2 regions of the Streptomyces sp. NPDC017940 genome follow, and region 2 is predicted to be linked to the other one. Evidence: riboswitches for the same ligand, from Rfam matches in the RefSeq annotation. Region 2 holds a riboswitch; the other holds the start of a gene.
What was found. Region 2 has a riboswitch for S-adenosylmethionine ahead of thrC (threonine synthase). Riboswitches for the same ligand answer to the same signal wherever they lie in the genome.
Positions count from the first base shown of each region.

Region 1: another riboswitch for S-adenosylmethionine. It lies ahead of ACH4DX_RS04285 (aminotransferase class V-fold PLP-dependent enzyme); the one in region 2 lies ahead of thrC (threonine synthase).

Region 1 is NZ_JBIRHJ010000001.1:1,020,639-1,025,450, reverse strand. It holds gene ACH4DX_RS04290 (glycerate kinase) at 1-648, shown strand, start outside; gene ACH4DX_RS04285 (aminotransferase class V-fold PLP-dependent enzyme) at 573-2,012, opposite strand; SAM riboswitch class IV at 2,248-2,365, opposite strand; gene trpD (anthranilate phosphoribosyltransferase) at 2,587-3,651, opposite strand; gene ACH4DX_RS04275 (cytochrome bc complex cytochrome b subunit) at 3,832-4,812, opposite strand, start outside.
Region 2 is NZ_JBIRHJ010000006.1:129,926-134,737, forward strand. It holds gene ACH4DX_RS21675 (trehalose-6-phosphate synthase) at 1-809, opposite strand, end outside; gene ACH4DX_RS21680 (glucosyl-3-phosphoglycerate synthase) at 911-1,855, opposite strand; SAM riboswitch class I at 2,011-2,169, shown strand; gene thrC (threonine synthase) at 2,187-3,515, shown strand; gene ACH4DX_RS21690 (ubiquitin-like small modifier protein 1) at 3,619-3,897, shown strand; gene ACH4DX_RS21695 (cold-shock protein) at 4,319-4,522, shown strand.

The DNA.
Region 1 (4,812 bases), on a different contig from region 2:
TGCAACCCGCACAACGTCCTGTGCGGCCCCAACGGTGTGGCCCGGGTCTTCGGCCCGCAGAAGGGCGCGACACCCGCCCAGGTCGAGGAGCTCGCCGGAGCCCTCGACCACTGGGCGTACGTCCTCACGCGCGACCTCGGCGTCGCCACGGACCTCCGCGGGGGCCCGGGCACCGGCGCGTCCGGAGGCCTCGGCGCGGGGCTCGCCGCGCTCGGCGCCCGGCTCCTGCCCCGCTTCGACGTGCTCCTCGACCATCTGGACCTGGACGCCAGGCTCGCCCGCGCCGACCTGGTCGTCACCGCCGAGGGCGCCCTCGACCACCAGACGCCGCGCGGCAAGGTGCCCGCGGAGGTGGCGCGCCGCGCCAAGCGGTGCGGCAGGCCGGTGCTCGTGCTCGCGGGCACCATCGGCGACGGAGCGCAGGAGGTGCGCGCGCTCGGCGTGGACGCCTACAGCGCGATCCTGCCCGCCCCGGTGTCGCTCACGGAGGCACTGAGCCGGGGCGCGGAGTTCCTCACCGACGCCACCGAACGCGCCCTGCGCATGATCGTGCTGGGCTCCAGGCTGCCGGTTCAGGCCGCGGCGGCACCGGTGGCGGCACCGGTGGCGTCGGTGTCCGGCACACAACGCCCGTCCTCGGTGCGGTAGTTCCAGCGGGCGCCGTCGGCGACCAGTTCCTTGACGGCCCGTACGAACCGCTCCACGTGCTCGTCCGGGGTGCCCGCGCCGAAGCTCACCCGGATCGCGTTCAGGGACCGCTCGCCGGGCGCGGCCTCCGGGGCGCCGCACTCGCCGGGCTCCTCGGACGTGCCGCCGAGCAGGGTGCGCACCAGCGGGTGCGCGCAGAACAGGCCGTCGCGCACCCCGATGCCGTACTCGGCGGACAGCGCGGCCGCGAAGTGCGAGCTGTTCCAGCCGTCCACGACGAACGAGATGACGCCGACGCGCGGCGCGTCGTCCCCGAACAGCGAGAGCACCCGCACCTGCGGCACCTCGGCGAGCCCCGCGCGGACCGTGCGGATCAGGTGCCGCTCCCGCTCCACGAGCGAGTCGAACCCGGCCTCCTGGAGCGCCCTGCACGCGGAGGCGATGGAGTACGCGCCGATGACGTTGGGCGAGCCCGCCTCGTGCCGGGCGGCCGTGTCGTGCCACTCGACGTCCACTCCCCCGTCGGCGCGGCGCGCCACCTTCCGCGAGGCGCCGCCGCCCGCCAGGTACGGCTCGGCCTCCTGGAGCCAGTCGACGCGGCCGGCGAGCACGCCGGAGCCGAAGGGCGCGTACAGCTTGTGGCCGGAGAAGGCGACCCAGTCGACGTCGAGCTCGGCCAGGTCCACCGCGTGGTGCGGCGCCAGCTGGGCGGCGTCGAGCACGATGCGGGCGCCGTGCGCGTGCGCGGCGGCGGCCAGCTCACGCACCGGCCACAGCTCGCCGGTGACGTTCGACGCGCCGGTGACGCACACCAGGGCAGGCCCGTGGGGTTCGCGGTCGGCGAGGGCGCGCTCCAGGGTGTGGACGGCGTCGTCGTGGGTGCGCGGGGCGTCGAGGTAGGTGACGCGGGCGTCGCGCCACGGCAGCAGCGAGGCGTGGTGCTCGGTCTCGAACACGAAGACCTGGCAGTCGGCGGGCAGGGCGGCGGCGAGCAGGTTCAGGGAGTCGGTGGTGGACCGCGTGAACACCACCTGGTCGCCCTCCCGGCACCCGAGGAAGTCGGCGACGGTCCTCCGGGCGTTCTCGAACAGGTCGGTCGACAGCTGCGACAGGTATCCGGCACCGCGGTGCACGCTGCCGTAGTACGGCGCGTACGCGGCCACGTCGTCCCACACGCGCTGGAGGGCGGGGGCGCTCGCGGCGTAGTCGAGGGCCGCGTACGTCACCTCGCCGCCGGTGACGAGGGGAACGGTGACATCGCGGCCGAGGACGGGCAGCGGCGCGGCGCAGGCGGGGTCCGCCGGGTCGGTGGCGGAGCCGGTGGCGGGGGCGGTGGCGACCTGGGCGGCGGGGCGTGCGGACATGACGAAATCTCCCTGCGGGCACGAAGGAACAGCTGCGTAAGATCCCGTGCGGCGGCGAGGACGACGGCGGCGGTGGCCGCGACGGCGCGATCGGCGCTCCGCGTACGGGTGTTGCCTCGACGCGCGGCGCTCTTCGCCGGGCGGAGGGTTCAGGAAAACGGGGCCGGAGGCCCTAGCGCATTCGCTTGCTCACGAGACTGCTCCCTCGACGACCAGGACCCCTGGTGACGCGAGGGGTCCGCGCTTGCGATGAACCTTGCTGTCCACCGCCTGGTCTTCACCCGGGGCACCCCGCCACGGACGGAGGGTTGCCGAACAGCGGGCCGGGGCCGTAGTCGCTGTTACTCATGACCTGCGCAGCATCCTGCCACATGATCTTGCCAACGCAACACCACCGTCCAGAATTCGGACGGCCCCGTCCGCGCGGGCGCGCGTCCGGCGCCCCACCAGGGGCGCGGGGAACTGCGCGACCAGCCACGAAAAAGCCGCAGACGCGTCTGCACAGTTGCTCGGCAGACGCGTCTGCGGCCCTTCGCGGGCCGAGCGCGCAGTTCCCCGCGCCCCTTCAGGGGGGCTACCGGTTGCTGGCGGTGATCCAGCGCGCGAGCGCGGCCTTGGCGGCGCCCGAGTCGATGGCCTCGGCGGCCTTGGCCATCCCGGCCAGGATCTGCTCGGGGAGGGAGCCTTCGCCCTGCCCGAGGGCGACCAGCGCGGCGGCGGAGTTGAGGAGGACCGCGTCCCGCACGGGCCCGGACTCCCCGTCGAGCAACCGCCGGGCGACATCGGCGTTGTAGGCGGCGTCAGCCCCCCTCAGCGCCTCCACCGGCACCAGGTCCACACCGACGTCCCGGGGGTCGAAGGCCTCCTCGCGCACGCCCCCGTCCCGTACCACCCACACCCGGGACGTCGCCGTCGTGGTGAGCTCGTCGAGCCCGTCGTCACCGCGGAAGACGAGCGCGGACGAGCCCCGCTCGGCGAGCACGCCGGCGAGGATCGGCGCCATCCGCGCGTCGGCGACCCCGGTGGCCTGCGCCCGCACCCTGGCGGGGTTGGTCAGCGGACCGAGGAAGTTGAACGTGGTCCGGATGCCCAGCTCGCGCCGCGCGGGCGCCACGTGCCGCAGCGCGGGGTGGAACTTCACGGCGAAGCAGAAGGTGATGCCCGCCTCGTCGGCGACCTCCCGCACCCGCTGCGGGGTGAGCTCCAGATTGACGCCGAGCTTCTCCAGGACGTCGGAGGCTCCGCTAGCGGAGGACGCCGCGCGGTTGCCGTGCTTGACGACCTTCGCACCGGTGCCGGCGACGACGATCGCGGACATGGTGGAGATGTTCACCGTTCTGGCGCCGTCGCCGCCGGTGCCGACGATGTCGACGCTCGGGCCCGGCACGTCGATGACGTGGGCGTGCTCGTACATCGCGCGGACCAGGCCGGAGATCTCCTCGACGGTCTCGCCCTTGGCCCGCAGCGCCACCGCGAAGCCCGCGATCTGCGCGTCGGTGGCCTCGCCGCGCATGATGCGGTCCATGGCCCAGGCCGTGTCGTCCGCGCTCTGGTCGCGCCCGTCGAGCAGCCCGTTCAGTACGTCCGGCCAGGAACGGGCCGCCGCGGTGTCGCCTCCTGCGGGGTGCACAGCGCTCATGGCCGCTCCTGGGTGTCAGACGGGTCTCTCGCGGGATCTCGCGACGAGGGCACCCCGGCACTTGGGGGTGCCCCGCCACCCTATCCAGCCCCGGGGACGGCAAAGAGCCCCGTCCATGCACTGGACGGGGCTCCTGCCGTGGCGACCTTCGGGGTCGGCGCGCGTCGCGGCGCGCGGGGATCAGTGGTGGCCGTGGCCGCTCGTGATCTCCTTGTACTCCTCGGCGGTCGGCTTCGGGATCTGGCTGTCCTCGCCGTAGAAGCCCTTGGAGAGCTTCGCCTTGAGCTTCTGCGAGCCCTTCACCTTGCGCTGCACCCCGTTCTCGTCGACCGTCGGGCCGATCTCGAGCGGCTTGTACTGCTCGTGCGCGGTGAGGGTGTGCAGCTGCTCGGAGTCGAGCGGCTCGTGCACCTCGATGAACTCGCCGTGCGGCAGGCGCTTGATGATGCCGGACTCGCGTCCGTGCAGCACCTTCTCCTTGTCGCGGCGCTGGAGACCCAGGCAGATCCGCTTGGTGACGATGAACGCGATGACCGGTCCGACGAAGAAGGCGACGCGCACGAACCAGGTGATCGTGTTGATCGACAGATGGAAGTGCGTGGCCCACAGGTCGTTGCCGCCACCGACGAGCAGCACGAAGTACCACGTCATCCAGGCGACACCGAACGCCGTGCGGGTCGGGACGTTGCGCGGGCGGTCCAGGATGTGGTGCTCGCGCTTGTCACCGGTGACCCAGGACTCGATGAACGGGTAGACCGCGATCGCGACCAGGACCAGCGGGAAGATGATCAGCGGGATGAAGACGCCGAGGACCAGCGTGTGACCCCAGAAGTTGATCTCCCAGCCGGGCATGACACGGATCAGGCCCTCGGAGAAGCCCATGTACCAGTCGGGCTGCGCGCCGGTGGACACCTGGTCCGGGCGGTACGGGCCGAGCGCCCAGATCGGGTTGATCGTGGCGATGGCGGAGATGGCCGCGATGACACCGAAGACCAGGAAGAAGAAGCCTCCGGCCTTGGCCATGTAGACCGGGAGCAGCGGCATGCCGACGACGTTCTTGTTGGTCTTGCCGGGGCCCGCGAACTGCGTGTGCTTGTGGTAGAAGACCAGGATCAGGTGCGCCACCACGAGGCCGAGCATGATGCCGGGCAGCAGCAGGAT
Region 2 (4,812 bases):
GCCGCCCCCGAGGCGTCCGTGCCGATCTGCTCCCGCAGCGTCACAAGGCGTTCCTCGACGTCGTCCCGGCGCGACCGCTCCCGCAGGAAGTCCGCGTCGGCCCCGAGCCCGTGCACGCCGACGCGCGTGCCCGTCGTACCGCCGAGGAGCGCCACGCAGCAGTCGGTGAAGGCGTCGGCCCACCGCCCGGTGAGGAACCCGAGCCGGTCCGCGCCGAGCATCCCGCGCAGGACCTGCTCGGCGATGTCGTCGGGCAGCAGCCGGAAGTAGTCGACGGGCGCCCAGGGCGTGTGCGAGAAGTGGCCGATGCGCAGGTCATCACGGAGCTCGCGGAGCATGCCGGGCACCAGCGTCAGGTGGTAGTCCTGGACGAGGACGGCCGCGCCGGGCGCCGCCTCCCGCGCGAGGGCCTCGGCGAAGGCCCGGTTGTACGTCTCGTACGCGGCCCACTGCGCCCGGAACTCGGGACCGAAGGCGGGTTCGAGCGGTGTCTGGTACAGCATGTGGTGCACGAACCACAGCACGGAGTTCGCGATGCCGTTGTACGCGTCGGCGTGCACGGCGGCGTCGATGTCGAGCATGCGCACACCGGGCTCGCCGACCCCGCGCCGCACGGCCTCCCGGTCGCCGTCGCCGAGCGCCGAGCACACCCACAGGGCGTCGGCGTCGTCACCGATGGCGCTGAGCCCGGAGACGAGGCCGCCGCCGCCGCGTTTGGCGTCGAGCGTCCCGTCGTCGCCGAGGGAGTACGTCACCGGGCCGCGGTTCGACGCGACGAGGACCTGGGCGGCTGCGTGCTCGGAGACCATGTGGCGAACCTAGCCGCTGACGGAAACGCTCAAACGTGCGGGCGGCCGACGTCACATCCCCGTCGGGTCCGCCGGGGCGGGCCGCGCCGAGAATTGCCTGCTCAGGCCACCCTGCGCCGCGCGTACTCCGCGACCTGGGCCATCGGTGGCCGCTCCTCGGTGTCCACGGGGTGCGTCCGCGGCTCGAAACCGTGCTCGCCCCGGACGAACTGGGTCAGCTCGGGGCGTACGAGATGGGCGCGGGCGAGCCGCAGCTGCGCGGTGCGGTAGATCGCCGCCGCCATCCGTCCGAGGGCCTGCCCGTCCTGGTGGCGGTGGACGCGTACGCCGACGTCGACCTGCGCGAGGGCGTCGAGGCCCGCGGTGTGCAGCGCGTCCACGAGCAGACCGAGCTCGACCCCGTACCCGACGGGGAAGGGCAGGCGTTCCAGGAGCGACCTGCGGGCCGCGTACTCGCCGCCGAGCGGCTGCACGAACCCGGCGAGCTGCGGCCAGTGCATGTTCAGGAGGGGGCGCGCCATCAGCTCGGTGACCCGGCCGCCCTGTCCGGCCGCCGTGCCGAGGGGGCGGTCGTACATCGCCTTCACGAAGTCCACGTCGGGCTCGGTGAGGAGCGGCCCCACGATGCCGGAGACGAAGTCCGCCGAGAACTCCTTCAGGTCCGCGTCGACGAACGCGACGACGTCACCGCGGGTGACCAGGAGGGACCGCCACAGGACCTCGCCCTTGCCGGGCAGCGCGGGCAGGCGCGGCAGGATCTCGTCCCGGTGCACGACCCGGGCGCCGGCGGCCGCGGCGACCTCCGCCGTGCGGTCGCCCGAACCGGAATCGATCACCACCAGTTCGTCGACCAGCGGTGTCCGCTCCATCAGCGCGCGGCGAATCTCGGCCACGATGGCGCCGACGGTCCCCTCCTCGTCGAGAGCGGGCAGCACCACGCTCACCGAGGTGCCCGCTGCCCGTTTGGCGGCCAGGAGGGCGGAGGGCGGGCGGTCGGCGACGGACCAGGAACGCCTGCTCAGCCAGCGCTCGACCTCTTCCAGCACGCGCGGTCCTCCCGATTGTGATCCATCTCGCGCTACGGACGACTATCTCAAGCGTCCAGGGCTTCGGTTACAGTCTTGGACAACGCGCATGACCATCGCACGTCGGTGGCCGTCGCGTCACAAATGCCCCGGGCGTTCTGCGCCCGGCGCCATACCGCTCATCCAGAGGGGCAGAGGGATACGGCCCGTTGAAGCCCCGGCAACCACCCAGTCGGTCTCGTACGCGATCCATCGGATCCGGCGTCGCGAGGCTCCCGGCTCGGGAAGGTGCCAATTCCGTCTCGCGGCGAGATGCGTCGCGAGGAAGATGAGGAGAAAGGGCCTCGCCTCCATGGCTGTGCAGACTGTCGAAACCTCCCCCGCCGCCGGCGCCACCGCCGCCACCGGGACTCCCGCCGTCGATCTCGGGCCCGCGTCCGGCCTCTCCTGCCGCGAGTGCGGAACCCGCTTCGACCTCGGTCCGATCTTCGCCTGCGCCGAGTGTTTCGGACCGCTCGAAGTCGCCTACGACCTGCCGCTCGGCGACCCGGAGGCCCTGCGCAGGAAGATCGAGTCCGGTCCGGCCAACATCTGGCGCTACGCCCCGCTGCTGCCGGTCCCCGCCGACGTGGCCGACAAGCCGAACCTCAACCCGGGCTGGACCAAGCTCGTCAAGGCCGACAACCTCGCCCGTGAGATCGGTGTCGAGCCGGGGAGGCTGTTCGTCAAGGACGACTCGGGCAACCCCACGCACTCCTTCAAGGACCGCGTCGTCGCCCAGGCCCTCGAAGCCGCCCGCGCCTTCGGCTTCACCACCCTGTCCTGCTCCTCCACGGGCAACCTCGCGGGGGCCGTGGGCGCCGCCGCCGCCCGTGCGGGCTTCCGCTCCTGCGTGTTCATCCCGCACGACCTGGAGCAGGGCAAGGTCGTCATGGCCGCGGTGTACGGCGGTGAGCTCGTCGGCATCGAGGGCAACTACGACGACGTGAACCGTTTCTGCTCCGAGCTCATCGGCGACCCGCTCGGCGAGGGCTGGGGCTTCGTCAACGTCAACCTGCGGCCCTACTACGGCGAGGGCTCCAAGACCCTCGCGTACGAGATCTGCGAGCAGCTGGGATGGGTGATCCCCGACCAGCTCGTGATCCCCATCGCCTCCGGCTCCCAGCTCACGAAGATCGACAAGGGTCTGAAGGAGCTGATCGCGCTCGGCCTGGTCGAGGACAAGCCGTACAAGATCTTCGGTGCCCAGGCGGAGGGCTGCTCGCCGGTGTCGGCGGCGTTCAAGGCCGGGCAGGACGTGGTCCGCCCGCAGAAGCCGAACACCATCGCCAAGTCGCTCGCCATCGGCAACCCGGCCGACGGGCCCTACGTCCTGGACATCGCGCGGCGCACCGGCGGCGCGGTGGAGGACGTCGACGACGAGCAGGTCGTCGACGCGATCAAGCTTCTCGCCCGCACGGAAGGGATCTTCGCCGAGACGGCGGGCGGGGTGACCGTGGGGGTCACCCGGAAGCTGGTCGAGGCGGGGCTGATCGATCCTTCCCTCACCACCGTCGTGCTCAACACCGGGGACGGTCTGAAGACGCTTGACGCTGTCGCTGAGACTTCGCAGGTCACGGCGACCATTCCGCCGAGCCTCGACGCGTTTCGCTCCGCCGGGCTCGTCGGTCGGACGCCGTAGGGCCTGATCGTCGTCGCCGACGGGCGGCCGTGGTCCGTCCGCGCGCAGTTCCCCGCGCCCCTTCCAGGGGCGCCCCACTCCCCGTCCCTCAGAGGTGAACCCCATGAGCGTCAGCGTTCGCATCCCCACCATCCTTCGTACCTACACCGGTGGCCAGGCCGAGGTCGTCGCCGAGGGGGGCACCCTCGGTGAGGTCATCGCCGATCTGGAGAAGAAGCACACCGGGATCGCCGCCCGGGTCCTGGACGACCAGGGCAAGCTGCGGCGGTTCGTGAATGTGTACGTCAACGACGACGACGTGCGGTTCGAGCAGGGCCTGGAGACGGCCACGCCGGACGGCGCGGGCGTCTCGATCATCCCGGCCGTCGCCGGCGGCTGCTGACCGGCACGCGGCGTCACCGGTGTTGCCCCCTCCGCGAGAGAAGCGGAGGGGGCAATTCTGTGTGATTGAGCGCGGTACAGTTGGGAATGGAGCTTCGATTCCCGCCCCGGGCGGTGCCCGGCGGATAGGCGAAGTCGGCCTCGGGCCGACAAGAAGCAGCCAAAGTGCCCGGCCCATTCAAGCCTTATGTGGCTTTTGCCCGGCCCGACTTGCCCTGAACTCCGATGAATTCTCCGCATATCGGAGAACAGTCCTGCCCAGAATTCTCGTCCGATTGACCTGTTGCAGACGGCAGTTGGACAGATACATTCAGCCGCGGTCGACGCGTTCCGGCGCACACCCCCAACCCGTAGGGGGTGAGGTCTGACCCGGGTCCGCGAAGTGCGGTCCTGCGCAAGGGCCAGTAATAGGGGAGTTAGGCATGGCTCAGGGCACCGTCAAGTGGTTCAACGCGGAGAAGGGATATGGCTTCATCGCGGTCGACGGTGGTGCGGATGTTTTCGTCCACTACAGCGCGATCCAGATGGACGGCTACCGCACCCTGGAAGAAGGTCAGCGAGTGGAGTTCGAGATCTCGCAGGGCCAGAAGGGTCCGCAGGCGGACATGGTCAAGCTCGCCGTCTAGCTCGGCGCGACCGACCACCGAGGCAAGCATCGTGAGGGGCTCGTATCCCATGGGGGTACGGGCCCCTCGCGTGTGCCCGCGCGCCCGCGGACGAGTCCGGAGCGCTCCGGGGATCCGGGAGAGGCGCTTGCACTCGCAGGGGCCGAGTGCTAATCATTGGCGTTAGCACTCTACGAGTGAGAGTGACAGAACTTGGATCGGGTCGGTGAGGTCCGCAGGCCGGGTGGGGCAAGGAACCACACGGCACGCAGGCCGTCCGTCGCGGGCGCCAGCACGGTCCGTTTGCTTTT